3 regions of the Nonomuraea sp. NPDC023979 genome follow, and region 2 is predicted to be linked to each of the others. Evidence: riboswitches for the same ligand, from Rfam matches in the RefSeq annotation. Region 2 holds a riboswitch; each other region holds the start of a gene.
What was found. Region 2 has a riboswitch for cyclic di-AMP ahead of AB0G11_RS00985 (NlpC/P60 family protein). Riboswitches for the same ligand answer to the same signal wherever they lie in the genome.
Positions count from the first base shown of each region.

Region 1: it holds a riboswitch for cyclic di-AMP, as region 2 does, so the genes downstream of both, AB0G11_RS16060 (C40 family peptidase) here and AB0G11_RS00985 (NlpC/P60 family protein) in region 2, are expected to answer to the same signal.
Region 3: it holds a riboswitch for cyclic di-AMP, as region 2 does, so the genes downstream of both, AB0G11_RS33205 (CHAP domain-containing protein) here and AB0G11_RS00985 (NlpC/P60 family protein) in region 2, are expected to answer to the same signal.

Region 1 covers NZ_JBEZZG010000007.1:179,596-189,579, reverse strand. The annotation lists gene AB0G11_RS16085 (sugar ABC transporter permease) at 1-445, shown strand, start outside; gene AB0G11_RS16080 (carbohydrate ABC transporter permease) at 442-1,323, shown strand; gene AB0G11_RS16075 (glycosyltransferase family 4 protein) at 1,338-2,426, opposite strand; gene AB0G11_RS16070 (M48 family metallopeptidase) at 2,423-3,838, opposite strand; gene AB0G11_RS16065 (hypothetical protein) at 3,850-4,809, opposite strand; gene AB0G11_RS16060 (C40 family peptidase) at 4,898-5,392, opposite strand; cyclic di-AMP (ydaO/yuaA leader) riboswitch at 5,469-5,628, opposite strand; gene AB0G11_RS16055 (NlpC/P60 family protein) at 5,895-6,869, opposite strand; gene AB0G11_RS16050 (NYN domain-containing protein) at 6,954-8,219, opposite strand; gene AB0G11_RS16045 (response regulator transcription factor) at 8,846-9,535, opposite strand; gene AB0G11_RS16040 (histidine kinase) at 9,862-9,984, opposite strand, start outside.
Region 2 covers NZ_JBEZZG010000001.1:183,222-193,205, reverse strand. The annotation lists gene AB0G11_RS01000 (RDD family protein) at 183-668, opposite strand; gene AB0G11_RS00995 (RDD family protein) at 781-2,118, opposite strand; gene AB0G11_RS00990 (amino-acid N-acetyltransferase) at 2,204-2,773, opposite strand; cyclic di-AMP (ydaO/yuaA leader) riboswitch at 3,040-3,187, shown strand; gene AB0G11_RS00985 (NlpC/P60 family protein) at 3,191-4,186, shown strand; gene AB0G11_RS00980 (LuxR C-terminal-related transcriptional regulator) at 4,211-4,423, opposite strand; gene AB0G11_RS00975 (cytochrome P450) at 4,661-5,788, shown strand; gene lysX (bifunctional lysylphosphatidylglycerol synthetase/lysine--tRNA ligase LysX) at 5,772-7,229, opposite strand; gene AB0G11_RS00965 (hypothetical protein) at 7,399-7,872, shown strand; gene AB0G11_RS00960 (type III pantothenate kinase) at 7,924-8,706, opposite strand; gene AB0G11_RS00955 (L-aspartate oxidase) at 8,710-9,984, opposite strand, start outside.
Region 3 covers NZ_JBEZZG010000024.1:87,649-97,632, reverse strand. The annotation lists gene AB0G11_RS33220 (hypothetical protein) at 1-553, opposite strand, end outside; gene AB0G11_RS33215 (aldo/keto reductase) at 651-1,466, shown strand; gene AB0G11_RS33210 (Gfo/Idh/MocA family oxidoreductase) at 1,519-2,472, shown strand; cyclic di-AMP (ydaO/yuaA leader) riboswitch at 2,587-2,724, shown strand; gene AB0G11_RS33205 (CHAP domain-containing protein) at 2,737-3,444, shown strand; gene AB0G11_RS33200 (YciI family protein) at 3,598-4,035, shown strand; gene AB0G11_RS33195 (RNA polymerase sigma factor) at 4,553-5,851, shown strand; gene AB0G11_RS33190 (extracellular solute-binding protein) at 6,120-7,454, shown strand; gene AB0G11_RS33185 (sugar ABC transporter permease) at 7,536-8,489, shown strand; gene AB0G11_RS33180 (carbohydrate ABC transporter permease) at 8,486-9,337, shown strand; gene AB0G11_RS33175 (GH1 family beta-glucosidase) at 9,334-9,984, shown strand, end outside.

The DNA of each region.
Region 1 (9,984 bases), on a different contig from region 2:
CGGGCTGTCGGTCGACTGGCTGGGCGACCGGTCGGTCAACATCTGGGTGGTCATGGTCGCGGCGGCCTGGCGGCACGTCGGCTACGTGATGATCATCTACCTGGCGGGGCTGAAGGCCGTCGACCCGGCGCTGAAGGAGGCCGCGGCCATCGACGGGGCCAACGAGGCGCAGACGTTCTTCCGGGTGGTGTTCCCGACGCTGCGGCCGGTCAACGTGATCGTGCTGGTGATCACGGTGATCGAGGCGCTGCGCGCGTTCGACATCGTCTACGCGATCAACAAGGGCCGCAACGGGCTCGAACTGCTGTCGGTGCTGGTCACGGAGAACATCGTGGGCGAGGCCAGCCGGATCGGGTTCGGCTCGGCGATCGCGGTGGTGCTGCTGGTGATCTCGCTGGGGTTCATCGTGACGTACCTGTCGCAGCTGTTCAGGGAGGAACGATGACGGCCCTCGCCCCGGCCCGGCGGCGGGCCAGGCCGCTGCGCGTCCTGCTGCACGCCTTCCTCGCGCTGGTGGCGCTGGGCTGGCTGCTGCCGCTGGCGCTGGCCGTGTACGCCTCGCTGCGCCCGTACGAGGAGACGGCCAGGCTCGGCTACTTCTCGCTGCCCGAAAGCCTCACGCTGGACTACTACGGGCAGGCGTGGAGCCAGGCCGAGCTGCCCCGCTACTACCTCAACACGCTGATCATCGTAATCCCGGCCCTGCTGCTGACGCTCTTCCTGGCCTCGTTCGCCGCCTTCGCCATCGCCCGGGCCAGGATCCCCGGGCGCCGGACCCTGCTCATCGTCTTCACCGCGGGCAACCTGCTGCCGCCGCAGGTGCTCATCACCCCGCTCTACACGCTCTACACGCTGGTCCCGCTGCCGCTGTGGCTGTCGGACTCCCAGGCGCTGTACGACTCCTACCTGGGGCTCGTCCTCATCCATGTGGCGTTCCAGTTCGGGTTCTGCGTGTTCGTCCTGGCGAACTTCATGCGCACGATCCCGGAGGAGATCACCGAGGCGGCGCTGGTGGACGGGGCGAGCGTGTGGCGGCGCTACTGGAAGCTGACGCTGCCGCTGTGCCGCCCGGTGCTGGCGGCGCTGGCGACGTTGCAGTTCACCTGGATGTACAACGACTTCCTGTGGGCGCTGGTGCTCATGTCGTCGGGTGACAAGCTGCCCGTCACCTCGGCGCTGAACAACCTGCGCGGCCAGTTCTTCACCGACTACAACCTGCTGGCGGCCGGGTCGGTGCTGGTCGCGCTGCCGACGCTGATCGTCTTCCAGCTCCTGCACAAGCAGTTCGTCGCCGGGCTCACGCTCGGGTCCACGAAGGGGTGATCAGGCAGGGAGGATCACAGCAGGGCGCGGAAGCGGTCGGCGACCCGGTCCCACGACCATTCGGCGGCGATCCAGTCGCGGCCGGCCTCGCCCAGCTTCCGCGCCCGCTCGGGCGCGCTCAGCAGCTCGATCAGGGCCGCGGCCACCTCCCCGGTGTCGCGGCCGTCGACGACCAGGCCGGTCTCGCCGTGCCGCACCGCCTCGGGCGCGCCTCCGGACGCGCCCGCCACCACCGGCAGCCCCGTCGCCGACGCCTCCAGGAACACGATCCCGAGCCCTTCCACGTCGACCCCGCCCCACCGGGTACGGCACGGCATCGCGAACACGTCGCCGGCCGCGTAGTAGCCGGGCAGGTCGGCGGCCGGGACGCTGCCGGTGAACACGATCGACGGGCTGCCCGCGGCCAGCCGCTCCAGCCTGCGCCGGTGCGGGCCGCCGCCGACCAGCAGCAGCACCGCGCCCGGCACCTCGCGCAGGACCCTCGGCCAGGCTCTGATGAGCTGGTCCTGCCCTTTGCGCGGCACCAGCCGGGACACGCACACCACCACCGGCCCGCCGCCGGGCCGCCGGGGCTCCACGTCGGGCCGGAACTGCGTCACGTCCACGCCGGGGGCCAGCCGTACCAGCTTGTCCTCGGGGACGACCGGCGCCAGCCGGGCGCGGGTGTAGGGGCCGAGGTAGGTGACCACGTCGGCGTGGCCGGCGATGCGGCGCAGCACCGAGCGGAACCCCGGCGCGCCCGCCCAGGACGCCTCGTGGCCGTGCGTGAGCATGACGATCCGCCGCGCGCCAGCCGCGCGCAGGCGCGGCGCGAGCAGGCCGAGCGGCGCCGCCGCGCCGAACACGACGGTGTCGGCGCCGTGCTCGGCCACCAGCCGCGCAGCCCGCCGGGCGACGGCGGGCGTCGGCAGCATCAGCCGGCCCGGGTGCCGGACGACCCGGTACGGCTGCCGCCGGTCGAACTCGGCGCAGCCGGGCCAGGCCGGGGCGTAGACGGCCACGCCGGGGGTGCGCAGGGCCAGGCCGTGCACGAACGACTGGATGCCGCCGGGGCGCGGCGGGAAGTCGTTGGTGACGACGACCACCCGGCGAGGTGCGCTCACGGCTGGGGGCGGCCGTTCAGCTCGGCCCAGGAGCGGGCCATGGCGATCCGCTGGGCAGCCGTGGGATGGGAGGCATAGAGCACATATTCCACCGCATCTGGCGACAAGTCGGAAATATTGGCTGTTGCCAGGCGTTTCTGCATCGCGACGAACGTGGCCGGGTCGCCCGTCAGGTCCAGGGCGTGCGCGTCGGCCCTGGCCTCGATGTGGCGGCTGATCACGTTCTGCGCCGGGCCGGACAGGAACGTCGCCAGCGTCATCAGCCCCAGCACCACGCCCACCGCCCGGGGATCGGTGATCGGCGCGCCGCCCGTACGCCGCCGTGCCGCTCCGAACACCAGGAACAGCAGGACCGCCCCCAGCGCCGCGCCGAGCGCCCCGACGAGCGTGCCGTGCAGGACGTCGCGGTTCTTCGCGTGGCCGAGCTCGTGCGCCACCACCAGCTCCACCTCACGCGGCGGCGCCTTGAGCAGCGTGTCGTAGACGACGATCCGGCGGGTCGCGCCGAACCCCGAGACGTAGGCGTTCAGCGCGGTCGTCCGGCGCGAGGCGTCGGCCACCAGCACGTCCTCCACCGGCACCCCGTCACGCTCGGCCATCGCCATCAGGTTGGCGCGCAGCGGCGAGTCCGGCATGGCGTGGAAGTCGTTGAACACCGGCTCGAACACCACCGGGTAGACGAACGACGCCCCCACGGTCAGCGCGAACGCCCCGGCGGCGGCCGGGATCCACCAGCGCCGGACCCGCCGCGCCAGCGCCACCACGGCCAGCACCATGACGGCCAGCAGGGCCGCGTTGATGCCGACGCTCTTGAGCCGGTCGCCCGTCCAGGCCGCCCAGTCCTGCGTGGACAGCCCGAAGTCGCGCAGCGTGCCCTCGAACCACATGCCGAGCGGCCACCGTACGGCCTCCTCGATCACCGTGAGCACGAGGACGCCCAGCAGCACCCGCGCCCACCACGGGCCCCGCAGCCATCCCAGCAGCCTCGCGCCGAGCGGCGTGGCCACGAGCAGCCCGGCGAACACCAGCGTGACGCCCAGCGACAGGTAGCTCGGCACGCTGGTGGCCGCGTCGAACGCCTGCGAGCGGGCGATCTCGGCGGCGCCGAAGTCACGCGCCGGGTCGGGCATCACCTCGGGCGCCCCGGCGGGCAGCGCCGTCCACGGCGTCGTGAACGCCACCACCCCGGCGATCACCGCCCCCAGCACGGCCAGCCCGGCCCCGGCCTCCCGCCGCAGCCTCGCCTCACGCCCGCCCCCGTCGCCTGTCACGTGCCCGTCCCCGTCCCCGGCCACGTCCTCGTCCCCCGTCTCGGGCGACGGCTCGGCGACGTCCGCCCTCTGGAGGGCGCGGGTGGCGGGCGGGCCGACGTCCTGTTCGGTCGTCTCGCGCCGTTCCTGCCGGTCGTCCATGTCGCGTCCCCTCACGCCAGTCGGTCCCGGACGTACGCGCGCCACAGCCGGGTCAGCGTGCCCGCCGAGAGCCCCAGCGAGGCCAGCGCCCGGCCGGCGCCGTACGTCTGGGCATCACGGTAGAGCCTCACCAGGCTCTTCTCACCCCAGCGCGCGGCGACGAAGCGACACACCAGCCAGGCTTCCTGGTACGCGCGGGCGAGCCGGCCCGCGTCGGCCCCGGGGACGAAGTCGGCCCCGTCCGGCAGATCGGACGGCGTCCGCCCGGCCCGCACCTCGGCGGCCAACTCGGCGGCGGCCACCTCGACGGGCAGCCCGGCGTCCCGGTAGGCCACGTAGTCGGCGAAGCCCTCGTACAGCCAGACGGGCAGCCCGTCGGTCCCGGCGGCCACGTGGGTCAGCTCGTGCGCCAGCACGACGTCACGCCCGACCGGGGTGAGCCGGGCGAAGTGCTCGGGCACCACGATCACGCGTCCCCGGTCGGCCACCGCCGCCAGCCCGTCGACCGACGCGACGCCGGCCAGCGCGGCGGCCTCCCGCGCCGAGGCGGGCACCAGGACCACGGCCCGGACGTCGCCGCCCAGCACTCCCCCGACCCGCCGTCCCGCGGTGTCGGCCCGGCGCGCCAGGTCCGCCAGCAGCCCGGGGGGCGCGTCCTGCCCGGCGACGAGCGACCGCTCACCGCGTACGACGTCGAGCCCGTCGCCCCAGCGCGCCCGCACGCCGGCGAGCACCCCCGCCTCGATGGCGGCGCCTCCCGGCCCCGGGACCGGGCCGGACCCACCGGCCAGGAACGCCGCGACAACCAGCAGCACCACCGGCACGACCCGCCGGCGCATCCACTCGGACACCCTCCCGGACGTGCTGCCGGGCGCTCTGCCGGGCGCGCCGCCGGGCGCGCCGCCGAGCCCCTTGCCGGACGTGCTGCCGGGCCCATTTCCAGGCCCGCTGCCGGACCCCCTGTCGGACACGCTGCCCGATCGTAGCCGCCGATCCTGAGCGTCGCCCGGGAAGGCCGAAGGCCCCGTCCCGGGTCGGGGACGGGGCCTTCGGCGCAGGTCACAGACCGGGACGCACCGCGCCCGCGAACGACGCCTTGCGCCAGCCGCGAAGCTTCTCGACACGCACGCGCTGGCCCGTTCTCGGCGAGTGGACCATCTTGCCGTCGCCGACGTACATGCCCACGTGCCCGAGCCCGCGGAAGAACATCAGGTCACCCGGCTGCAGGTGCTTGTAGGAGACCTTCTTCCTGATGCGCGCGAACTGGCTGTTCGTCACGCGCGGGATCTTCACCCCGGCCTTCTTCCAGGCGTACTGGACGAGGCCCGAGCAGTCGAACGACCCGGGGCCGGTGGCGCCGTAACGGTACGGGTCGCCGATCTGCTTCTTGGCCACGGCCACGGCCTTGCGGGCCTTGGCCTTCTGCCGAGCGACCTTGGCCACCTTCGACGACTTGACGGACTTCTCCGTCTTGGTCACCGCAGTGGTGGCGAACTCATTCGTCGTCGCCGCCTGCGCCGCCGGGGCGTGGACGACCAGACCTCCGGCCGTCACGGTGATCAGCGCTACGCCACTCAGGGCGAGACGGGACAGACGGGGGTTGTGCGAGAGGGTAGACAGGATTGCTCCTAGGGGCTTCCACGAACGCCTACCGGGTTAGCTGACGGATTCGGGCCTGGAAGTCGCCCTACGGCGCTGAACGCGCCGATTCACCCCTGATCACCGCGTACGGGATCGTTGGGTCCCCGGCTCCGTGCCTCCTGGCTGCACGGACTCGGCAGGCCACCGCCGCGTCTTCGCGCCTCGGGGGCGCTGGCCGCGGTGACCGGCGGATGATTCTCTCTGTCGAACATCGGGGGACCCGATGGTGACCGGCGGGCGTCCTGGCTGGAACGCCGCGACGCCAGAAGTTACGCCGAAAAGTCACGTAATGGCAAAGCCTGAGTAAGCGAGTAAAGATCAGACACGCCGGGAGTCAGGTCCTCATCCCCCGCCGGAGCAGCGGGTTTCGTTACCCAAGTGTGACCCTCCTCACACTTGGGCCGACCCCGTCTTGTCAGGGGCGTACGGCGCCCACGAGACGGCGCCCGTACGACGAGAGTGTGACCACCTTCACCACGTCACCCGTCTGCGGCGCATGCACGATCTTGCCGCCGCCCGCATAGATGCTCACGTGCCCGAGGCCCTCGCTGAAGATCAGGTCGCCGGGCTCCAGCGCGTTGAGCGACACCTTGCGGCTGGCGCCCCACGACCACTGCTGCCAGGTCGTGCGCGGCAGCGAAACGCCACCGGCCCGCCAGGCGGCCTGCGTGAGCCCCGAGCAGTCGTAGCCGCCCGGCCCGGTGCCGCCGAACACGTACGGCTTGCCGACCTGCGCGTACGCGAAGCGCAGCACGGCCGCGGCGTTGCCCGAGGCGGGACCCGTGTACTTGAGGCCGGTGCTGTTGGGATTGCCCGCCTTGTACGCGCCCAGCCGGTCGAGGAGCTTCTTCTGGTCCTTGATGAGGTCCAGGATCTCCGCCCGGTCCTTCTTGACCGCGTCCCGCTCCTTGTCGGCCGCGGCCAGCGCCTCCTCGGCGCGGTCACGGTCGGTCTTCAGCCCCCGGTTCGCCCGGTCGAAGGCGGCGAGCTTCTGGGTGCGCTCCTGCGCGAGCTGCCCGCGTAACGCCATCCCGTACAGCAGATCGGCCGGATCGTCGCTGGTCATCATGGTGGGCAGGGTCGAGAAGTCGCCCCCCAGCTTGTACGTCTCGACGGCCATGTTGACGACCTCGCCGCGCAGATCCGCGACGGTCGCCAGCTTGCGCTTGTACGTGTCGTTCAGCCGGCTGTAGCGCGCCTTGGCCTCTTTGTACTTCTCGGTGGCCGTGTTGTAGCGGTCCACGACCTTGTCGGCCTTGTCGTTGAGCTTGTCGAGCTTCGCTCTCGCCTGCGCGAGAGTCGGCTTGGGATCGGCCAGCACCCCTCCGACGGGGGTCATCACCAGTCCGAACACCAGACCCGCGGCCAGCGGCACCCGGCCCAACCTCACAGCGTCGCCTCCCAGGGGATCATCCTCGGGGCGAAATAGTACAGAAGTGGCGAGTAATCCTCACCTAAACGCCATATTCGTCATCTATGCGCGACCGAGCCGCCTCAGCAGCAGCGCGGACGGAACGGGCCTGGCGCCCATCCGCCTGACGGACTCGGCCACCTCGCGGTCGGAGGACACCACGGCGATCGCCCGGCCGGGCGGCTCGGCCCGGACGAGCTGGCGGATCAGGTCGTCGGCGATCTCACCCGGCGCGCTGAACAGCACCCGCACCCCGCGCGGCGCCACCACCTGCACCGGAGAGTTGAGCTCGGCGCCGTCGAACACCACGGTCACCTCGACGCGCGTCTGCGCGACCAGCCCGCCGAGCCCGGTCATCAGGCGGGCGCGCTGGTCGGCGAGCGTGAGCGTGCCGTAGCCGGACTTGGTCACGTTGTAGCCGTCGATGATCAGATGCACCTGCGGCAGCGCCAGAAGCTGATCGAGCAGCTGCGGGTCGTCGTCGGCCAGCGCGCGGGCGGGCACGCCGCGCACACCCGGCCGCTCACCGGTGAGCGCCGCGACCGAGTCGGCCGGCCGGCTGATCATGGTGGGCAGCGCCAGCTCCCTGCGCAGCCCCGCCGAGGCGTCCTGCAGCGCGTCGAGCAGCACCCGGATGCGCGCGTCCTCGACGCTGCGGCCCTCACGCGCGGCCCGGCGCGAGGCTTCGAGCTGCTTCTCCACATCGGCCAGGCGCTCACGCAACCGCCGCAGCTCCGACTCCCCCGCGCTGCCGGCGGCCGTGGCGGCGTGCCTGGCCTCCTCCGCGGCCTGCTCCATCTCCTCGGCCCGCCGCACCGCGCCCTTCGCGCGCTCGCGGGCCTCGTGCAGCTTGCGGCGCAGCTCGGAGTTCTCGCCGCGGGCCGCCTTCAACTGCTCACGCAGCCGCTCGGCCTCCTCCTTGGCCGCGCTCTTCTGCGCGGCGAGCTGCTCACGCAGCCGGGAGACGACCTCCTCGCGCTCCGACCCCTCGGCCGCGGCGGCGGACTGCTCCAGGTCGGCGCGGGCCGACTCCACCATGTCGGCCCAGCCGGGCGGCCGCGTGAGATAAGCCGCGGCGGCGACCAGCACCGGATCGGCGGCGGGCGGCACGTTGCCCTCGGCCAGCGAGGCCACCAGCTCCGGCCAGCCGGAGGCCACCGACTCGGCGACCACCTCGCGGAACTTCTTGTCGTTCTCCAACTGCGCGGCGATCGGCGCACTGCCCAGCCGGGCACGCTTACGCGGGTCGAACTTGGCGATGCCACGCAACGGCGCCGGCACCGCCACAGCGGGCATCGAACCGAGAACCTGGGCCGCGAGGTCGACCACATTGAGCCGCACCTGCTCGGGAAGCGGGCGAGACAGGCCTTCACCCGCTGAACTCATCCCACTGTCCCTTCATGACATGCCCTTTCAGACAAGGGTACGGCTGCCCGCTACCTGTCCGTAACGGCCACCCAAGATGGGACAAGCGCTCGTCCAACCCTCGCACCCCCACACGCAGCCCCCACAGGCCCCAGCAGCACCCTCTCCGAACCCGGCACAGCCCGCACAGGCCCGACCACAGCACGCACGGAGTCGGACCCGGCCCCTCCCCCTCCCCGGGACCGGACGCGGCACCCCCAGGCCCGGCACCCCGCGTAGCCGACACGGCAACCCCAGGGCCTGACCCCGCCGATGCCCACACGGCGCTGCCGGGACCCCGCACAGTCCCCCAGGGATCCTGCACAGCATCCCCCGGACCCGGCACGGCACCCTCCTGGCCTGGCAGGGCACCCTCCGGACCCGGCACGGCCCTCGCGGACCCGACACCCACGCCCCAGCTACGGCGCCCCAGCCCCGCCCCCAAATCCCCGCTCCCAGCCTCGCCTCCGGCCGGTACGCCTCACGGACCGGTGGCCTGCCTGGACGGCTCCGCTGCGACAGAGCCCGGGAAAGCTGGAATCCCAGCCCCGTCAGCTCGCGTCGTAGACCAGCAGCGCGATCTGGACCCGGTTGTTCAGCGCCAGTTTGGTAAGGATGCGCGAAACATGCGCCTTGACCGTGGGCACGCTCATGTACAGCTCGCGGCCGATCTCCGCGTTGGACCTGCCCCGCCCGACCGCCAGCGCCACCTCACGCTCGCGCTCGCTGAGCCGGGCCAGCAGCCCGCGCGCCCGCTCGGCCCGTCCGACAGCGCCGCCGTGCGACACGTGGGTGATGAGCTGCCGGGTGACGGCGGGCGACAGGATCGGCTCCCCCGCGGCCACCTTCCTGATCGCGGCCACCAGCTCGACGGGCGGGATGTCCTTGAGCAGGAATCCGGCGGCACCCGCGCGCAGCGCCCGCAGCACCTGCGCGTCAGCGTGGAACGTGGTCAGCACCACGACCTCCGGCGGCGCCTTGGTCGCCCGCAGCGCCTCGGTCGCGGCCAGTCCGTCGACGCCGGGCATCCTGATGTCCATCAGCACCACGTCGGGCCGGTGCTCGGCGACCAGCGGCGGCACCTGCGCCCCGTCACCCGCCTCGCCCACGATCTCGATCCCGTCCACGCCGCCCAGGATCATCGCCAGCCCGGCCCGCACCAGCGCGTCATCATCAACGATCAGCACCCGAATCGACCCAGCCGCCGACCCGGCCGACGGCCCACTCCTTGACTCGCTCATCACCCCGCCTGTCGCCCTTGTCAGCCCGCTCACCGCCCCGGCCGTCACCCCGCTCTCCGCCCCGCTCATGGCCCCGGGAGGGGCCCAGCGACCGGTCCAGGAACCCGCTGTGGGGTCGGTCCGGAGATCGGTTCGGCGGCCGCCCCGGCATCGCTCCGGGACCGGTCCGGAGGCCGACCCGGCGGCCCGCCCCGGGATCGGCCTGGCGGTTGCTCCAGGGACCGGTCCGGAGGCCGGTCGGCAGGTCGGCCCGGAGGCCGGGCGGGACGTCGGCCCGGGAGTCGGGCGGCAGGTCGGTTCGGGAACCCGGCCCGGGATCGGGTCCGTCATGCGCTCTCCTCCGGGCAAGGCCACGGCAGCCAGGCACGCACCACGAACTCGCCGTCCGGCGTCGGCCCGTGCTCCAACCGGCCGCCCGCGAGCTCAGCCCGCTCGGCCAGCCCGATGAG
Region 2 (9,984 bases):
CGTGTCACTCGAGGCGACAGCCGCCCACACACGACCATAGCGGCACAGAGATGCCCATAGCCTGGCAGGCGCCCCAACATCCGGCAACCCGGACGCCTCATAGCCTAATGCCAGTCTCTCCAGGCTCCTTACCGGATCAAGCGGAAATTTTGCGAAAAGCCATCAGCGCAGGTACGGAACCCTCAACGAAGATCTTTTACGACCAGCGTTCCGGCCAGCCTGTCATGCGGCCCGCGCTGGAGCGGCTTGTCGATCAAGATGAGCAGGCCGACACCAAACACGAACATTCCGGCCAGCAGATTGGCCACCGGAATGCCCATCAGCATGGCAGGCGCCGGATAGAGCAGGGCGCGTTTCAGCCGGACCCGCGCCGGAAGACCCTCCGGGTCCACCCGAATCCCCATGATCGCCTTGCCGAAGGTGCGCCCACCCCGGGAAAGTGCGACCCAGTCATAGACCGTATAACCCAGGCCGGCGCCCACCCACGCGAACACGCCGGGCAACCGCCCCTCGAACGCGTCCAGCACCCCGACAGTCCGGAAGACGCCCCATAGCGCAATGAACAGAATGTAATAGAAGACTCCGAACACGAGCGCTTCAATGAGGCGGGCGACGAGCCGTTCCCACCATTCCGCCGGCAGCACGCCGGTCTCGGGTGTCGCGGCCATAACCTCACCTCGTCCGTTCGGCGGCCCTCGGCGTCCCCCCATTCTGGTACGGCTCGTACACACAAAACAGAGGCCGGCGGGATGCCGGCCCCTGTTTCGCTGTTGCTGAGACTTACTTGATCTTGACCACCACGGTGTTCGCGAACTTGTCGGCGAACGTCTGCTGCAGCGGCTTGTCCCAGAGCTGGGAAGCCGCGTTCAGCAGAACGAGGACGCCGCCGAGAAGCGGGCCGAGGAGCGGGATGACGCCCAGGACGTAGCCGCCCCAGGTCCCGCCGGCCCGCTTGAGCGCGGCGTCGTTGGGCAGCCCGCCGGACGGCATCGCATGACCCACCTGGACGACCTTGATGCCCATGACCATCTTGCCGACGGTCTGGCCGCTCATCTTCGTCATGAAGAAGTCGTAGGCCACGTAGAGCGCGGCCAGGAGGAGGTACTGGATGACGCCGACGATGAGGGAGCTCGCGATACCCGTCGTGACGCCGGTGACCGAGTTGTAGCTGACGACAAAAAAGATGCCCAGGATGAGGTTGATGATGAAGTAGACGACGCCGAAGATCAGGCCGTCGACGATCCTCGCCACCAGGCGCTGCCACCACTCCGCCAGCGGCGCGGGGGCGCCGGGCGGCTGGATGCCCACCGGCTGGCCGTACTGCTGCCCGTACTGGGGCTGGCCGTAGCCCTGCTGCTGACCGTAGGCGGGCTGGCCGTACTGCTGCTGCCCGTACTGGGGCTGCTGGCCGTACTGCTGCTGCCCGTAGCCCTGCTGCTGGCCGTAGTCGGGCTGACCGTACTGCTGCTGGCCGTAACCCGGCTGCGACTGCGGCTGCTGGCCGTAGCCCTGCTGCTGACCGTAGTCCGGCTGGCCGTACTGCGGCTGCTGGCCGTAACCCGGCTGCGACTGCGGCTGCTGGGCGTAACCCTGGCCGTAGTCGGGCTGGGACTGCGGCTGCTGACCATATTGCTGCTGGCCGTAGTCGGGCTGGGACTGCGGCTGCTGACCATATTGCTGCTGGCCGTAGTCGGGCTGGGACTGCGGCTGCTGACCATACTGCTGCTGCTGGCCGTAGTCGGGCTGGCCGTACTGGGGCTGCTGGCCCGACGGGGGCTGCTGGCCGTAACCCGGCTGGGACTGCGGTTGCTGACCGTACTGCGGCTGCTGACCGTAGCCCTGCTGCTGGCCGTAGTCCGGCTGGCCGTACTGCGGCTGCTGGCCGTAACCCTGCTGCTGGCCGTAGCCCTGCTGGGGCTGCTGGCCGTACTGGGGCTGCTGGCCGTAACCCTGCTGCTGGCCGTAGGGGGGCTGCTGGCCGTAGGGGTCGTCCACGCGGTAGCCGACGACCGTCGCGTCGGGGTCGGGCTGCCCTTGAGGGCGTCCTGCGTTCTGGCCGTATTCAGGGGAGTTCTCGGGGGAATCGTCCTGTGGATACGGCGGCTGTCCTGTGCTCACCGTGTCACCTCGCTTCGAGTGCGCATGTGGCACGTGTCAGGGCACATGCCTGTCCTGCCCAACGTATCGACATAGGTATCAACAATCACCTTTCTCGGCAGTCAAGGTCCGCGTCACCCGATGTCAAGTGGAGCAGCATGCGTGTGTTGCCCAGGGTGTTCGGCTTGACGTGTTCGAGGTCGAGGAACTCCGCGACGCCCTCGTCGTACGAGGCCAGGAGTTCGGCGTACACCTCGGGTGAGACGGGCGTGCCCTGGATCGTACGGAACCCGTGCCTCGCGAAGAAGTCCACCTCGAAAGTGAGACAAAATACACGTTCCAGCCCAAGCTCCCGAGCGGTCCTGATGAGAGCCGAGACCACGCGATGGCCGATGCCGAAACCCCGGGCCGAGGGGTGCACGGCCACGGTGCGGATCTCGGCCAGATCCTCCCAGAGCACGTGCAACGCGCCACAGCCGACGACCTCGCCGCCCCGCTCGGCCACCCAGAACTCCTGGACGTCCTCGTACAGCGTGACGGTGGCCTTCTCCAGCATCTTGCGCCCGACGCCGGCGTAGGTGTCGACCAGGAGCTTGATCGCCCTGACGTCCCTGGTCCGCGCGCGCCTGACGAGCACTTCGGTCTCGGGGACCGCTAGCTCGGCGACCTGCTCCATGGCCATCCAGAGTACAGACCCCATTACGGCTCGACCCAAACTCCCGGACCGTCACTGTGCGTGCACGCTCCGGATTGCACGATTCCTACAGTTTCACGATCGGGCGAACTTGGGGCAAAGAGGGCATAAAGTCTTTTCTGTACGGCTCGCCACGAGATCACCTTGTGACCCGTCGGTTGTGAAACCTCTACAGACTCGGCAGTTCCGGTTGAGCAGGAACCAGGAGTGCATTAGTGTCCAGCGACGATGTCACCCGCGCACACCGCGCGGTCGACACGCCCAATCCCCGCGAGGGGAGCCGGGGACCCGCCGGCGGCGTCAACCCGCTGCCAGGGGTGAATCCGAGCCACGCTCGGTAGGGCTGCTCCGGCCCGAACCCGTCAGCTAACCCGGTAGGCGTCAACGGAAGGAGCTTGGTTGGACAGGCGCTCTGGCAAGAAGCGATTCGGTGTCGTCGGCTTGGCCGCCGTGGCCGCACTGGTCCTCGCTCTGCCCCTGGGCTCACCAGCCTCCGCCGACCCCAAGCCTTCGCTCAAGGAGCTCTCCGAGCAGGTCGAGGAGATGCACCTGGAGATCGAGACGCTGGCCGAGCAGTACAACGGCCAGCGGGAGAAGCTCAAGACGGCCCAGAAGGCCGCCGACAACGCCAAGAAGACGCTGGCCGCCAGCGAGGCCGAGCTGGCCGACAAGCGCTCCAAGGCGATCCTGCTCGCGCAGACCACCTACATCAACGGCGGCCTGTCGGGCACCCTGGCGTTCGTCAACTCCGACGACCCCGAGGGCTACCTCGACCTGGCGGCCACCAACTACGCGATCCAGCAGCAGCAGGGCGAGGAGATCCTCCAGCTCACCAAGGCGATGCAGGCGGCCGAGCGGGCCCGCGCCGGCGCCAAGGCCCGCATCACCGAGGTCTCGAAGATCGTCAAGGACCTCGACGCCAAGCGCGACCGGATCGTCAAGCTCGTCGGCAAGGTCGAGAGCAACCTGTTCAGGCGCGCGCTCGGCGAGGCCGGCCGGCCGGGCACCCCGGCGGTCAAGGTCAACCTGCCGATCCCGGGCTCGGGCAAGGCCGCCCAGGCCGCCAAGTGGGCGCTCACCCAGCAGCTCAAGCCGTACATCTGGGGCGCCGAAGGGCCGCGCGGCTACGACTGCTCCGGACTGGTGATGGCCGCCTACCAGCAGGTGGGCATCTCGCTGCCGCACTACACCGGTGACCAGTGGACCGCCGGCCGGCACATCTCCAGGGAGGAGCTGCGCGCGGGCGACCTGGTGTTCTTCTACAACGACCTGCACCACGTGGGCATCTACCTGGGCGGCGGCATGATGGTGCACGCGCCGCGCACCGGCGACGTGGTGCGGATCGCGTCCATCGCCCGGCGCCCCTTCGCCGGAGCCGTCCGCATCGCCGACTAGCGGCGCCAGAGCCGGCCAGCGGCCTTAGATGAGCTGCCTGCGGGCAGCCCAGGCCACCGCCTCGATCGCGGTGGCCACGCCTATGCGGTCGCAGATGCCGCGCAGTCTTCGCCGCACGGTGCGACCGCTGATGTCAAGGCGTCGGCCGACCCGGTCCACGGTGACGCCCTTGGCCAGTTCGGCCAGCAACGCCAGATCGGCACGGCTCAGTTCAACGCCTTCTGTGAGCACATCCATCGGGAGCCCTCCCCCCACCAGCACCACCCGGAGACGTCTAGGGCCCGACCGGAGCGGCACATCCTCGCAGACGGTAAACGCATCCAGGAAACGTCGTCAAGCACGAAATTCGCCGCACTTGACCTCTTCCGTTGACATGATCCGTTGTATGTGAAGTACTCGCCATATGTCGGCACTTATCGGAGCATGATGATCGATCACAGCGATCCTGACTACGCTCCTTTGACGCCAACGGACATGCTCGGGTTCGATCCCTCCGACCCCGGCTTCCTGCGCGACCCGTACACCCGTTACCGCGAGCTGCGCGAGAGCGACGCGCTGCTGCGGACCCGCGGCGGGCTCCTCGTCGCCACCACGCACGAGCTCTGCTCCGCGGTGCTGCGTGACGCCCGGTTCGGCCACGGCGCCCCGCCCGACGGCGAGCCGCCCCGCTCGTTCCTGATGATGAACCCGCCGGACCACACCCGGCTGCGCGGCCTGGTCAGCCGGGCCTTCACCCCGGGCATGATCAGGCGGCTGCGTCCGCGGATCGAGGCCATCACCGCCGGGCTCCTCGACGCGCTGCCCGATGAGGCCGACCTGATGAGCGCGTTCGCCTACCCGCTGCCCGTCATGGTGATCAGCGAGATGCTCGGCGTGCCTCCAGAGGACCACGAGCGCTTCCGCGGTTGGAGCGAGACGCTCGCCAGGAGCCTCGACCCGATCGTGCCGCCGGACCTGATCTCCCGGACCGAGCACGACCGGGAGGAGTTCCGCGCGTATTTCCGCCGCCTCATCGCGCTGCGGCGCGAGCGGCCCGGCGACGACCTGCTCAGCGCGCTCGCCCAGGTCGAGGAGCTGACCGAGCAGGAACTGCTCGGCACCTGCGTGCTGCTGCTCGTGGCCGGACACGAGACGACCGTCAACCTCATCGGCAACGGCGTGCTCAACCTGGTCAGGCACGGCGTGCTCGGGCGCGCCGCCGACGCGCCCCAGCAGGTGGTCGAGGAGGTCCTCAGGTACGACCCGCCCGTGCAGCTCACCATGCGCGTGGCGCTGGAGGACGTGGAGCTGGCCGGGACCGCCGTGCCCGCCGGCAGCGCGGTGCTGGCGCTGGTCGGGGCCGCCAACCGCGACCCCGCCGCGTTCGCCGACCCGGACCGCTTCGACGTGGAGCGGACGCCGGGCCGGCATCTGGCCTTCGGGCTGGGCATCCACTTCTGCCTCGGGGCGCCGCTGGCCAGGCTGGAGGGCGAGATCGCGCTGCGCGCCCTGGCTCAGGCGGCGCCGAAGCTGGAGCTGGCCGAGCCCGCGCCGCCGTACAAGGGAAACCTGGTGCTGCGCGGGCTCGCCACCCTGCCGGTGCGGCTCAACGGGAGGGCTTGACCAGCGGGAAGAGGATCGTCTCGCGGATGTTCTTGCCGGTGAAAGCCATGATCATCCGGTCGATGCCGGCGCCCATGCCGCCCGTCGGCGGCATGGCGTACTCCAGCGCCTGGAGGAAGTCCTCGTCGAGCTGCATGGCCTCCGGGTCGCCGCCGGCCGCCAGCAGCGACTGCTCGACCAGGCGGCGGCGCTGCTCGATCGGGTCGACCAGCTCCGAGTAGGCGGTGCCCAGCTCGGTGCCGAACCCGATCAGGTCCCACTTCTCGGTGAGCAGCGGGTTGTCGCGGTGCTGCCGGGTCAGCGGGGAGGTCTCCAGCGGGTAGTCCATGACGAACGTGGGCTGGATCAGCGTGTGCTCGACCAGCTCCTCGAACAGCTCCTGGACCAGCTTGCCCTGGCCCCACTTGGCGTCCCAGTGCACCTCGTGCTTGTCGGCCAAAGCGCGCACCCGCTCCAGCGGCGTATCGGTGGTGATCTCCTCGCCCACCGCGCCGGACACCAGGTCGTAGAGCTTCACCCTCGGCCACTCGGGCAGCCCCAGGTCGACCTCGACGCCGCCGTGCACCACCACGGTCGTGCCCAGCGCGGCCACCACGGCCTTCTGGTACATGCGCTGGGTCAGGTCGGCCATGTCGTTGTAGTCGAGGTAGGTCCCGTAGGCCTCGATCATGGTGAACTCGGGGTTGTGCGTGGAGTCCGCGCCCTCGTTGCGGAAGTTGCGGTTGATCTCGAAGACCTTCTCGATGCCGCCCACGACGAGCCGCTTGAGGTAGAGCTCGATCGCGATGCGAAGGTAGAGCTCCATGTCGTAGGCGTTGATGTGGGTCTTGAAGGGCCGGGCCGCCGCGCCGCCGTGGATCGGCTGGAGCATCGGCGTCTCGACCTCCAGGTAGCCCTCCTCGTGCCAGAAGTCGCGGACCGCGCGCACGGTGGCGCTGCGGATGCGCGCCATCTCGCGGGCCTCGTCGTTGACGATGAGGTCGACGTAGCGCTGGCGGACCCGCGCCTCGGGGTCGGTGAGGCCGACGTGCTTCTCCGGCAGCGGGCGCAGGCACTTGGCGGTGATCTGCCAGCTGTCGGCGAGGATCGACAGCTCGCCGCGCCGTGAGGTGATCACCTCGCCCTCGACGCCGACGTGGTCACCGAGGTCGACGTCGCGCTTCCAGGCCGCCAGCGACTCCTCGCCCACCTTGTCGAGCGAGATCATCACCTGCAGGTCGCCGCTGCCGTCGCGCAGCGTGGCGAAGCAGAGTTTGCCGCCGACGCGGTTGAGCATGACGCGCCCGGCGACGCCCACCCGGTCACCGGTCTGGGTGTCGGGCTCCAGGCCCTGGTATTTCTCCCGGACCTCGGCGTTGGTGGCCGTACGGGGGAAGTTCACCGGGTAAGGGTCGACGCCTTCGCTGCGAAGGCGGTCGAGCTTCTCCCTCCGGATGCGCATCTGCTCGGGAAGTTCGTCGCTCACAGCATCAAAGCGTAGGGGATACGGCCGCCTGCAAGTTCTCGTCGGCCCGGTGAAGGGGTGCTGCAACCACGCGGAGTTACCCATGACTCACGAGCTCAGCGGAACCGGTAGGGCGCCGGGTCGGGAAGGAGCTCAAGGAGAGATCATGTTCAAGAAGATCGCGATCGCGCTCCTCGCCGCCGCCGCGACCGGCACGCTGGCTCTGACCGCGCCGGCCGCCGCCGCCTCGCCGGGCCCCTACGACCAGAGCGACCAGTGGGGCCCCGTCCACGCCAGGCACCACCTGGCCAAGGCCAAGGGCTGGGTGGGCGTCGAGTGGGACGAGCACCAGGAGTCCAACACCGTCCACGTCAAGGGCCGGCTGTACGACCTGGACTCGCGCGGCTACGGGCAGGGCGGCAGGTGCGCCTACGTCAAGTTCCAGGCCGCCGGCTTCGACCACGAGTGGGACGAGGTCTACAGCAGGAAGCACTGCGGCTACCCGGGCTCGAAGAAGTTCGGCTTCAGCGTCGACGACGTCTCCGCGCTGCGGGTCAAGGTCTGCCAGGTGCACCCGTACAAGCACTGGGTGAGCAAGTGCGGCCACTGGGACCACCTGTACGCGGCCGAGAGCGAGTGATCCACCCCGGACGGCGGGCGGCTCCCTTCCCGAGCGGGGGGCCGCCCGCTTTCACGCGGTGTTGCGCTGGTAGATCAGGCGCAGGCCGATGAGCGTCAGCCAGGGCTCGTGCACGTCGATGCAGCGCGACTCGCCCACCACGAGCGCGGCGTGGCCGCCGGTGGCGACCACGGTCACGTCGTCGGGGTCGTCGGCCAGCTCGGCGGCCATCCGCTCGACGATGCCGTCGACCTGGCCGGCGAAGCCGTAGATGATGCCGGCCTGGAGCGCCTCGACGGTGTTCTTGGCGATCACCGAGCGGGGGCGGATCAGCTCGACCTTGTGCAGTTGCGCCCCGGCCGCGGCGAGGGCGTCGACGGAGATCTCGATGCCGGGCGCGGTGACGGCGCCGACGTACTCGCCCTTGGCCGACACGGCGTCGAACGAGGTCGCGGTGCCGAAGTCGACGATGATGCACGGCCCGCCGTACTGGTCGATGGCGGCCAGCGCGTTGACGATGCGGTCGCTGCCGACCTCCTTGGGGTTGTCCATCCGCACCGGCACCCCGGTGCGGACGCCGGGCTCGACGACCACGGCGGTGACGTCGCCGTAGTAGCGGCGGCACATCTCGCGCATCTCGTTGAGCACGCTGGGCACGGTGGAACAGATCGCGATGCCGCCCACGTCGGCGCCCTTGAGCAGGGGCGACTGGCCGAGCAGCCCCTGCAGGACGACGGCGATCTCGTCGGCGGTGCGGCGGGCGTCGGTGGCCAGCCGCCAGTGCTCGATGACGTCCTCGCCCTCGAAGAGCCCGAGCACCGTGTGCGTGTTGCCGACGTCGATCGTGAGCAGCATCGATTACCCCCGTAGATCCAGTGCGACGTCCAGGGCGGGCGCCGAGTGGGTCAGCGCTCCCACCGCAAGGTAGTCCACGCCAGTTTCGGCCACATCACGCGCCAATTCCAAGGTCAATCCCCCGCTGGACTCCAGCGCAACCGCGTTTTTCGCCCCATTTTTAGCGATTTGTACGGCCTGAGCGGTCTGCTCCACCGTGAAGTTGTCCAGCAGGATCAGGTCCGCCCCCTCGGCGAGCACCTCCTCAAGCTGCTCGACGCTGTCGACCTCCACCTCGATCGGCACGTCCGGGTAGCGCTCGCGCACCGCGCGGAACGCCTCGGCGACCCCGCCGGCCGCCACCACGTGGTTGTCCTTGATCAGGGCCGCGTCCGACAGCGACATCCGGTGGTTGACGCCGCCGCCGCAACGTACCGCGTACTTCTCCAGCGCCCGCAGACCCGGCAGCGTCTTGCGGCTGTCGCGCACCCGCGCCCCGGTGCCGCTGATCGCCGCCACCCAGCGCCCGGTCAGCGTGGCGATGCCCGACAGGTGGGTGAGCAGGTTCAGCGCGGTGCGCTCGGCGGTCAGCAGGGTCCTGGTCGGGCCCTCCACCGTCATCAGCACGTCGCCCCTGCGCACCCGCTCGCCGTCCTTGACCCGCCGCTCGGCCTGGCCCGCGCCCAGCCGCGCGAACACCGCCTCGGCCACCGCCAGCCCGGCCACCACGCCGTCGGCCCGCGCCACCACGTCGGCCACCGAGCGGTGCCCGGCCGGGATCGTCGCCAGGCTCGTCACGTCGCCCGCCGCCTGCAGGTCCTCCGCCAGCGCCCGGTCGATCACCGCGTCGGTCTCGGCCGGGTCCACGCCGGCGGCGGCCAGCTCCTGCGCCAGGCGCCGCGGCATCGCGTCACCGTGCGGGGTGTAGGTCATGTGCACGCCTTCCTCCGTCAGGGTCACGTCCAGGTGCCCCAGCCATTCGTCGTCGAGGTCGGGGAAATCCTCCCGCCAGTGGGAGCCGCGCGTCTCCTGCCGCGCCGCCGCCGCGCCGGTCAGCACGGTCGCGACGGTGAGCAGGTTCGTCGTCTCCCACGATTCGGTGCACGACGCCACGTGGACCGGGGTCCACCGGGCGTCGTGCAGCGCCTTGGCGGTGGCGGTGAGCGACGCGCGGCTTCGCAGCACGCCCGCCCCGGCGCTCATGTGCGCCTGGATCCGGCCGCGCGCCCTCGGGTCGATCAGCCCGGCGGGCGCTCCGGACACCACCGGCTCGCCCGGTTCGGGCCGTACGCGATGGAT
Region 3 (9,984 bases), on a different contig from region 2:
CGGGGTCGCTCGGCGGCTGGCCGCGCAGCCAGGCGAAGTCGTGGCGCACCAGGTCGACGCCCGCCTCGGTGACCGCCTTGTCCAGCTCGCGGGAGACCGGCAGCGCGGTGAACACCGTCACCCGGCCGGCGCGCAGCCTGAGGGCCGCGGCCAGCCCGAGCGCCGTGCGCAGCAGCCCGGGGTGGGCGCGCGCCCGCAGCAGGGGCCGGTACGGGCCCGCCGCCAGCAGCTCCAGCAGCCGGATCGTGGCCAGCCCGTCGTCGACCACGACGACGCGGCCCGGATGGGCCGTCAGCCAGCGCAGCTGCACCTTGCCCGAGAACGCGTCACCGACGGCCGACGGCCGGCGCGGCATGCGCTCGCGCGGCTCGGCCAGCTCCAGGCCGTCGGGCAGCGGCAGGCGGCGCAGCTCGCGCCGCGTCACCCGCAGCGCGCGCAGCCCCGCGCGCGGCACGACCTCGGCCGACGGCCCCAGCAGCCCGGCATGGTGGGCCTCGACGGCGCACAGCATCTGGAGCGGCGACTCCACCCAGGCCGACGCCCGTTTGACCACTGATGTTCTCCCAGCCAGGTGATGGCCCGTTCACGACCGCTTCAAGCTAGCCCGGGCGGCTTAAGCCGCTCGGAACGGCACGTGAACAATGGAGGGTATGAACTCGCTACGGCTATACAGAGACGGCGTGGAGATCCCGCAGCTGGGGCTCGGCGTCTGGCAGGTGCCCGACGACGAGGCGGAGCAGGCGGTCACGACCGCGCTCGCATGCGGCTACCGCCACATCGACACCGCCAAGCTCTACCGCAACGAGGCCGGCGTCGGGCGGGCGGTGCGCGCCTCCGGCATCCCGCGGGAGAAGCTGTTCGTCACCACGAAGCTGTGGAACAACGACCACGACCGCGCCGAGCAGGCCTTCGAGGAGAGCCTGGGCAGGCTCGGCCTCGACTACGTCGACCTCTACCTGATCCACTGGCCGGCGCAGCGGCAGGACAAGTACGTCCAGGCGTGGCGCGCGCTGGAGAAGGTCTACCGGGACGGCCGTGCCAAGGCCATCGGCGTGTCCAACTTCACCGTCGAGACGCTGGAGCGGCTGCTCGACGAGGCCGACGTGCCGCCGTGCATCAACCAGATCGAGCTGCACCCGTACTTCCAGCAGCGCGAGCTGCGCGAGTTCCACGACAAGAACGGCATCCTCACGCAGGCCTGGAGCCCGCTCGGGCAGGGCAAGGGGCTGCTGTCGGAGCCCGCGCTGGCGGTGCTGGCCGACAAGCACGGCCGCACGCCCGCGCAGATCGTGCTGCGCTGGCACATCCAGCTCGGCAACATCGTCATCCCCAAGTCCGTCACGCCGGCGCGGATCAAGGAGAACATCGCGGTCTTCGACTTCACGCTCGACCGGGAGGACATGGCCGCCATCGGCGCCCTGAACGCGGGCCGCCGGCTGGGCCCGGACCCGGACGTGTTCCCGTGAGGTGAAACCGGTCAGGTTTCGCGTCCGCGGATGAATCAGTACGATCTTCCGCGTGCGAGATCTAGCGTGGGGCATCGCGGCGACGGGCGGCATCGCCAGGACCGTGGGGGCGGTCATCGCGGCGGAGCCGGGCATGCGGGTGGCCGCCGTCGGCTCCCGCGACCTGGGCCGGGCCAAGGCGCTGGCGGCGACGCTGGGCGCCGAGTCCGCCCACGGCTCCTACGCCGAGCTGTGCGCCGACCCGGCCGTCGACGCCGTCTACGTGGCGACCCCGCACGCCCAGCACCTGGAGGTGGCCGAGGCCGCGATCGCGGCGGGCAAGGCGGTGCTGTGCGAGAAGCCGCTGGCGGCGAGCCTGGCCGACGCCGAGCGCATGGTCCGCCTGGCCCGCGAGGCCGGGGTCTTCCTGATGGAGGCCATGTGGATGCGGTTCAACCCGCTGGTGCGCATGCTCAAGGACGACCCGCGCTTCGGGGAGATCCGCTCGGTGCGGGCCTCGTTCGGGTTCGCGCTGCCGTACGATCCCGCGCACCGGCTGTGGGCGCCCGAGCTGGGCGGGGGCGCGCTGCTCGACCTGGGCATCTATCCCCTGGGGCTGGCCCAGCTGTTCCTCGGCATGCCCGAGTCCATGCACCTGACGGGCGCGCTGGCGCCCAACGGGGTCGACGCGGAGGCGGGCGGGGTGCTCGTCTACCCGGGCGGCCGGCGGGCGCTGGTCGACACCTCGCTGCTCGCGCACTTCCCCAATTCGGCCAGCATCGTGGGCACCGGGATGCGCGCCGACCTGGACGCGCCGTTCTGGGCGCCCCGGCGGGTGGTGCTCAGCGGGCCGTCGATGGAGACCGAGGAGCACGAGCTCGACCCGGCCGACAACGGCTACGCCGGGGAGCTGCGCGAGGTGCGGGACGCGCTGGCCGAGAACCGGACCGAGAGCGCGATCATGCCTCTTGACGAATCCCTTGCCATGATGGGGCTCCTGGCCGACGCGCGCGGGCAACTCGCCTAGCTGCAACTTTATCGACTTGTAATGCCTTGGCGGATGTATTACCTTATGGCGCATTCGCGGCTTACGTCCGGTTTGTCCGGTCGTTGCCAACCATCGCACAACACTCACAGGATCGTCCTGTGACCGCTGAATCCGCCTTGCGCGGAGCCGGGGACCCATGTCCTTTGGGGTGAATCGGCACCTTGTGTGCCGTAGGGCAGCTTCCACGCCCGAACCCGTCAGCTAACCCGGTAAGCGGCATGGAAGCAAGGAGTAATCCCCTCGATGGCGAAGCACCGTCTTACCCGTGCCCCGAAGAAGCTTCACCCCCGCGCCGGCGCCTCCCTCCGCGCCACCCTCGGCGCAACCGTCCTGGCCGCCGGACTCGGCGCCGGGATGACCACCGCACTCCCCGCCCAGGCCGCCGAGCCCGGCCACCAGGTCGAGACCCAGACCATGTCCGAGTCCACGCAGACCAGGGCCGGCGCCAACCAGGTCAACGTCACCGCCTCCCAGGTCCTGGCCCTGGCCAAGGCCCAGGTCGGCACCTCCGAGAACGCCTACGGCGGCGGCACCAAGTTCCAGGAGTGGTACGCCAGCTCCAAGCGCGCCCTCGAGACCGTCGCCCGCGACGGCGGCAACCCCAGCGCCTACCTCAACGCCCCCTGGTGCTCCATGTTCGTCTCCTGGGTCGGCGAGCAGACCGGCGCCCGCCCGCAGGTCGGCTGGGACGCCTACACCGTCACCCACGCCAAGTGGTTCGCCGCCAACGACCGCTGGGGCACCGAGGCCAAGCCCGGCGCCGTCGTCTTCTTCGCCTGGAACGGCAGCAAGAGCATCAGCGCCATCCAGCACGTCGGCTTCGTCGTCAAGGACAACGGCGACGGCACGATCTCCACGATCGAGGGCAACACCGGCAACGGCAAGGTCGAGGAGCGCGTCCGGCCCAAGTCCCAGGTCGTCGGCTACGGCTACCCCTCGTACGCCGCCTGACCCTCCCCCTGGCGAAGCGCGCGCCCCTCCCCCGGGCGCGCGCTTCCGCGTTTTCTCCCCTCCCCGTGTCGATCCGGCCCCCTCCGGGACGACGCACAGGTGTGGCAGGCTCGCCGGGAGCCCGCTTCACCGCCTGGACGAGGAGAACGCACCGTGAAATTCCTGATCGTCGGCAAGGCCAGCGAGGAGACCGAGGCCGGCGCCCTGCCGAGCCAGGAGCTCGTCGACAACATGACGGCCTTCAACGAGTCGCTCGTGAAAGCGGGCGTCCTGCTCGCCGCCGAAGGGCTCCACCCCAGCTCGCGCGGCGCCCGCATCGCCTACAGCGGCGGCAAGGCCCGCGTCATCGACGGGCCGTTCGCCGAGGCCAAGGAGCTCATCGCCGGCTTCTGGCTCATCCAGGTCAAGTCGCGGGAGGAGGCGCTCGAATGGGCCCTGCGCGTCCCCGTCCCGCCCGGCCACGACGGCGTCGGCCTGGACGTCTGGCAGGTCTTCGACCCCTCGGACATGCCCGAGACCTCCCTGACCCCCGAAACCGCCCAACGCCACGCCGTCATCCGCGCCGCTCTCGACTCCCCACCTGAGCCCTGACCGTCCGAGAGCGACGCCCCCGCGGGAGGCGACCCCGCTGCGGCGGCCCCTCCCGGGGAGGCCACCCCCCGCCGGGGCAGGCGGAAAGCCCCAGGATGGCGGCAACCCCGGAAGGGGCGCCTCGGGCAATCCGGCCCTCTGGCGGCCTCCGCCGGGGCGGCCCCACCCCACCGGCGATCCCGGTCGGGCCCCCCAGGGGCGCGGCCCCACCGGCGGCGCGCGCCCCGGACAGCCCGGCCCCACCGGCAGGCCGGACCCAGCCCCTCCGGTGCCCGGCTCCCGGGGGCGCGGCCCCACCGGCCGCCCGTACCCCGGACGGTCCGACCCGGCTGCTGGGCTGGGCGGTGCTGGTGGGTTGCGGGCCGCGTGGTGCGGCGCAGCCGCCGCCTCGTGGGAAGCCGCCGCCTCAGGGAGGCGTGCCCCCACGGAGCGGCAGGGGCCGTGTGGTGGAAGGGGTGCGTCCCACGAGAGAGCGCTTGGGTTGCGAGTAAGCGGGTGGGGCTGTTGTCATGGGCGGGTGACGGCGTCGGAGACTCATCGGGCCATTGAGGCGGTGTGGCGGATCGAGGCGGCCCGGGTGATCGCCGGGCTGGCCGGGATGGTGCGTGACGTCGGCCTGGCGGAGGAGCTGGCGCAGGACGCGCTGGTGGCGGCGCTGGAGCAGTGGCCGCGGGAGGGGGTGCCGCGCAATCCGGGCGCCTGGCTGATGACCGTGGGCAAGCGCCGGGCGGTGGACATGATCCGGCGGCGGGAGCGGTTCGAGCGCAAGCTGGTCGAGCTGGGCCGGGAGCTGGACGACGAGACGGAGCTGCCGGGCGTCGAGGAGATCGAGGACGACCTGCTGCGGCTGGTGTTCACGGCGTGCCATCCGGTGCTGTCGACGGAGGCGCGGGTGGCGCTGACGTTGCGGGTGCTGGGCGGGCTGTCGACGGACGAGATCGCGCGGGCGTTCCTGGTGCCGGAGGCGACGATGGCGCAGCGGGTGGTGCGGGCCAAGCGGACGCTGGCGGAGCGCGGGGTGCCGTTCGAGGTGCCGGAGGGCGCTGAGCTGGCGGATCGGCTGTCGTCGGTGCTGGAGGTCATCTACCTGATCTTCAACGAGGGCTACTCGGCGACGGCGGGTGACGACTGGATGCGGCCGGGGCTGTGCGAGGACGCGCTGCGGCTGGGGCGGGTGCTGGCCGGGCTGATGCCGAAGGAGGCGGAGGTGCACGGGCTGGTGGCGCTGATGGAGATCCAGGCGTCGCGGGCGGCGGCGCGGGTGGGGCCGTCGGGCGAGCCGGTGCTGCTGCTGGAGCAGAACCGGGCGCGCTGGGACCGGCTGCTCATCGGCCGCGGCCTGGCGGCGCTGGCGCGGGCCGAGGAGCTGAGCGGGGACCGGGGCGGGGACCTGGGCGAGGCTGCGGGCGGGGATGCGGGCGGGGATGCGGGCGGGGGGATGGGGCCGTACACGTTGCAGGCGGCGATCGCCGCCTGTCACGCGCGCGCGCTGACGGCGGAGGAGACCGACTGGGCGCGGATCGCGGCGCTGTACGAGGAGCTGGCGCGCCTGTCGCGCTCGCCGGTGGTGGAGCTGAACCGGGCGGTGGCGCTGGCGATGGCGTACGGCCCGGCGGTGGGGCTGGAGCTGGTGGACCAGATCGCCGGGGAGCCCGCGATGCGCGGCTACCACCTGCTGCCGAGCGTGCGCGGGGATCTGCTGTTCCGGCTGGGCCGGCTGGCGGAGGCGCGGGCGGAGTTCGTGCGGGCGGCGGGGCTGACGCGCAACGGCCGGGAGCGGCGGCTGCTGGAGGAGCGCGCCCTGGCCTGCGGCTGATCCGCGCCGCCGCCGGGGTGGGCTGCCCGGAGTGGTGTGGAATAGGTGCGCATGAGATGGGAGCGCTCCCAAAGGGCTATATGAGCCCTTTAAGGTGAAAAATCCGCTTCTAGTGGCCCGAAACACCCCATAGGTAACGGTTGAGTTTCGGGACGTTGACGTCCGCACGCCGTACGGGCACTCTTTGTGGGAGCGCTCCCAAAGACCTTCCTCTCGCGGCTCACCCCGCGATGCACCTCCCACGATCCACACCCAAAAGGGGTACGGAATGACGAACCACAAGCGCTTTGCTGTTTCCGGTGTCATGGTCGCGGCGCTGGCCGTCGCGACGGCCGCGTGTGGCGGCGGCGGCACGACGACGCCGGCCGGGGCCGGTGAGACGACGGCGGCGGCAGAGCCTGTCACGATCAATGTGCACACCTTCGGCGGTGGCGAGAACTTCGGTTACGACGCCGCCGTCGAGAAGTGGAACGCCGAGCACCCGAACATCCAGATCAAGTACACGAACCTGACCGACCGGTTCGAGGACGTCTACCTGCCGCAGCTGCTCCAGCGCCTGCAGGCGGGCAGCGGCGCCGGCGACATCGTCGGCATCGACGAGGGCGCGATGGGCCTGATGGCCGCCCGGCCGCAGTTCTTCACCGACCTGGGCGAGCACGGGCTGCAGGACCGCAAGGCCGACTTCCCGGCGGCCAAGTGGGAGGCGGGCGTCAACGCCGACGGCAAGCTGTTCGCGCTCGGCACCGACATCGGCGGCATGACCATGTGCTACCGCAAGGACCTGTTCGAGAAGGCGGGGCTGCCGACCGACCGCGAGGAGGTCGCCAAGCTCTGGCCGACCTGGGACGCGTACCTGGAGGCCGGCAAGAAGTTCCAGGCCGCCAACAAGGACGCCAAGTGGATGGACGGCCCGAACACCATCTACAACGTGATCCTGTCGCAGGAGGCGCCGAAGAACGGCAACGTCTCCTACTTCGACAAGAGCAACCAGCTCGTGCTGGAGACGAACCCGGCGGTCAAGACGTCCTTCGACTGGGTGCAGAAGTTCAGCCAGCAGGGCCTGACGGCCAAGCTGCAGGCGTTCAGCCCGCCGTGGAACAAGGCCATCAAGGGCGGCGACTTCGCCACCATGGGCTGCCCGTCGTGGATGCTCGGCGTGATCTCCGGCGCGGCCGGTGACGAGAACAAGGGCAACTGGGACGTCGCGGCCGTGCCGGGCGGGTCGGGCAACTGGGGCGGCTCCTGGCTGGCCATCCCCAAGCAGACCAAGCACCCGAAGGAAGCCGCGCAGGTGCTCAACTACCTGACGGGCAAGGAGGGCCACGTGGCGGCCTTCAAGGAGGCGGGCGCGTTCCCGAGCTCCATCCCGGCCCAGCAGGACCCTGAGGTGGCGGGCCTGAAGAACGAGTACTTCAACGACGTGCCGACGGGCGAGATCTTCGCGGCCTCGGTCAAGGACCTGCAGCCGGTGTTCCTCGGCGAAAAGCACGCCCAGGTCAAGACCTCGGTGGAGAAGGTGCTCGAGGGCATGGACCAGGGCGCCATCGGCTACGACGAGGCCTGGACCAAGTTCGTCGAAGCGGGCGTCAAGGCAGCCGGCTGACGGCTCGCCTGAAGGAAACGGGTGGCGTCCTCCCCCGCGGCGGACGCCACCTCACTCCCGCCCCGGCTCGAAAGGCCCTTCATGACTCTCCAACTCGCGCCGCCGCGGCACGCGTCCGGCAGGCGGGCGGCGCCCAGGCGGCGTATGGCCCGCTTCGACATCAAGGGGATGCCGTATCTCCTGGTGTCCCCTTACTTCCTGCTCTTCGCCGTATTCGGGATCTTCCCCCTGGTCTACACGCTCTGGCTGTCGCTGCACGACGCCGAGCTGGCCGGGGACCGGACCTTCGCCGGCCTCGGCAACTACGCCGAGCTGATCGCCGACGCCGAGTTCTGGAACGCGGTGTTCAACACGGTCGGCATGTTCGTGCTGGCCACCGTCCCGCAGCTGATCCTGTCGCTGGTGCTGGCCAACGCGCTGAACAAGAGACTGCGCGGCCGGCTGCTGCTGCGCCTCGGCGTGCTGCTGCCGATGATCACCTCGGTGGTCGCGGTGGCCGTCATCTTCAGCCAGCTCTACAGCCGTGACTACGGCCTGTTCAACTGGGCCCTCGGCCTGGTGGGCATCGAGCCGATCGCCTGGCAGAACGAGAAGTGGTCGTCCTGGATCGCCATCGCCACGATGGTCGACTGGCGCTGGACCGGCTACAACGCGATCATCCTGCTCGCCGCGATGCAGACGATCCCCAAGGACCTGTACGAGGCCGCCGCCATCGACGGCGCGTCGGCCCGGCGGCAGTTCTGGCAGATCACGCTGCCGATGCTGCGCCCGACGATCGTGTTCGTGGTCTTCATCTCCACCATCGGCGGCCTGACGCTGTTCACCGAGCCGGTGACGTTCGAGGGCGAGCAGATGATGACCGGCGGCACCACCGGCCAGTACCAGACGGTGGCGATGTTCATCGTGGAGCAGGCCTTCCGGGGCAGCTTCGAGATCGGCTACGCCTCCGCGGCGGCCTGGCTGCTGTTCGTGCTGATCCTCATCGGCACGATGATCAACTACTTCTTCACTCGCCGCATCGGGGGTGCGCGATGACCGCCGGACAACCGACCGGCCGCCTGTGGGAAGCGGGGGCTCTCACCAAGGTCGTGCTGGCCGTGGCCCTGCTGCTGTCCGCCTTCCCCATCTACTACATGTTCATCATGGCGACGCGGACGAACGACGACGCGCTCGACGTGCCGCCGCCGCTCCTGCCCGGCGGCCACCTGGGCGAGAACGTCGAACGCCTGCTCACCACCGAGGACGCGTACTTCATCACCGGCCTGGTCAACTCGGCGATCGTGGCCACGACCGTCACAGTGTCGGTGGTGCTCATCTCGACGCTGGCCGGGTTCGCCTTCTCCAAGCTGCGCTTCCGCGGCTCGAAGGTGCTGCTCGGCGTGATCCTGGTGACGATGATGGTGCCGCTGCAGCAGATGGGCATCGTCCCGCTCTACGAGCTCATGGTGACGCTCGGCTGGACCGGCAAGCTCCAGGCGGTGATCCTGCCGTTCCTGGTGAACGGGTTCGGCGTGTTCATGATGACGCAGTACGCCTCCCAGGCGGTGCCCGACGAGCTGGTCGAGGCGGCCCGGGTCGACGGGGCGTCCACGATGGGCATCTACCGCAAGGTCATCCTGCCGGCGCTGCGGCCGGGCATGGCGGTGCTCGCGCTGCTGGTCTTCATGCAGACGTGGAACGAGTTCATGTGGCCGCTCATCGTGCTGCTGCCGGAGAACCCGGTGGTGCAGACCTCGATCGCGGCGCTCAACCAGGCGCACGGCACCGACTACGTGATGCTGTTCGCCGGCACCGCGGCCTCGGTCCTCCCTCTCTTCGTGGTTTTCGTGCTGTTCGGCCGGCAGATCGTCGGCGGCCTGATGGAAGGTGCGGTCAAGGCGTGACGACTCAGGAGGAGCAGACCCGCTCCGAGCTGCGATTCCCCACCGGGTTCGCGTGGGGTGCGGCCACCTCTGCCTACCAGATCGAGGGCGCGGTGACGGCCGACGGCCGCGGCGTCTCCATCTGGGACACGTTCACCAGAACGCCGGGCAGGGTGGTCGGCGGCCAGCACGCGGACGTGGCCATCGACCATTACCACCGTTACCGCGACGACGTGCGGATCATGGCGGACCTGGGGCTGAGCTCCTACAGGTTCTCCGTGTCGTGGCCGCGCGTCCAGCCGTACGGTTCGGGACCCGTCAACCACAAGGGTCTCGACTTCTACAAGCGACTGACGGACGAGCTCCGCTCGCACGGCATCGATCCCTGGCTGACGCTCTACCACTGGGACCTGCCCCAGGCCCTGGAGGACAAGGGCGGCTGGCCGGAGCGCGACACCGCGCTGCGCTTCGCCGAGTACGCGGCGGCGGTGCACGACGCGCTGAAGGATCACGTGCACACGTGGAGCACCGTCAACGAGCCGTGGTGCGCGGCCTTCCTGGGTTACGCCTCGGGCGAGCACGCTCCGGGACGCCGCGAGCCCGAGAACGCGATCCGGGCCGCGCACCACCTCAACCTCGCCCATGGACTAGGGGTCCAGGCCATGGGC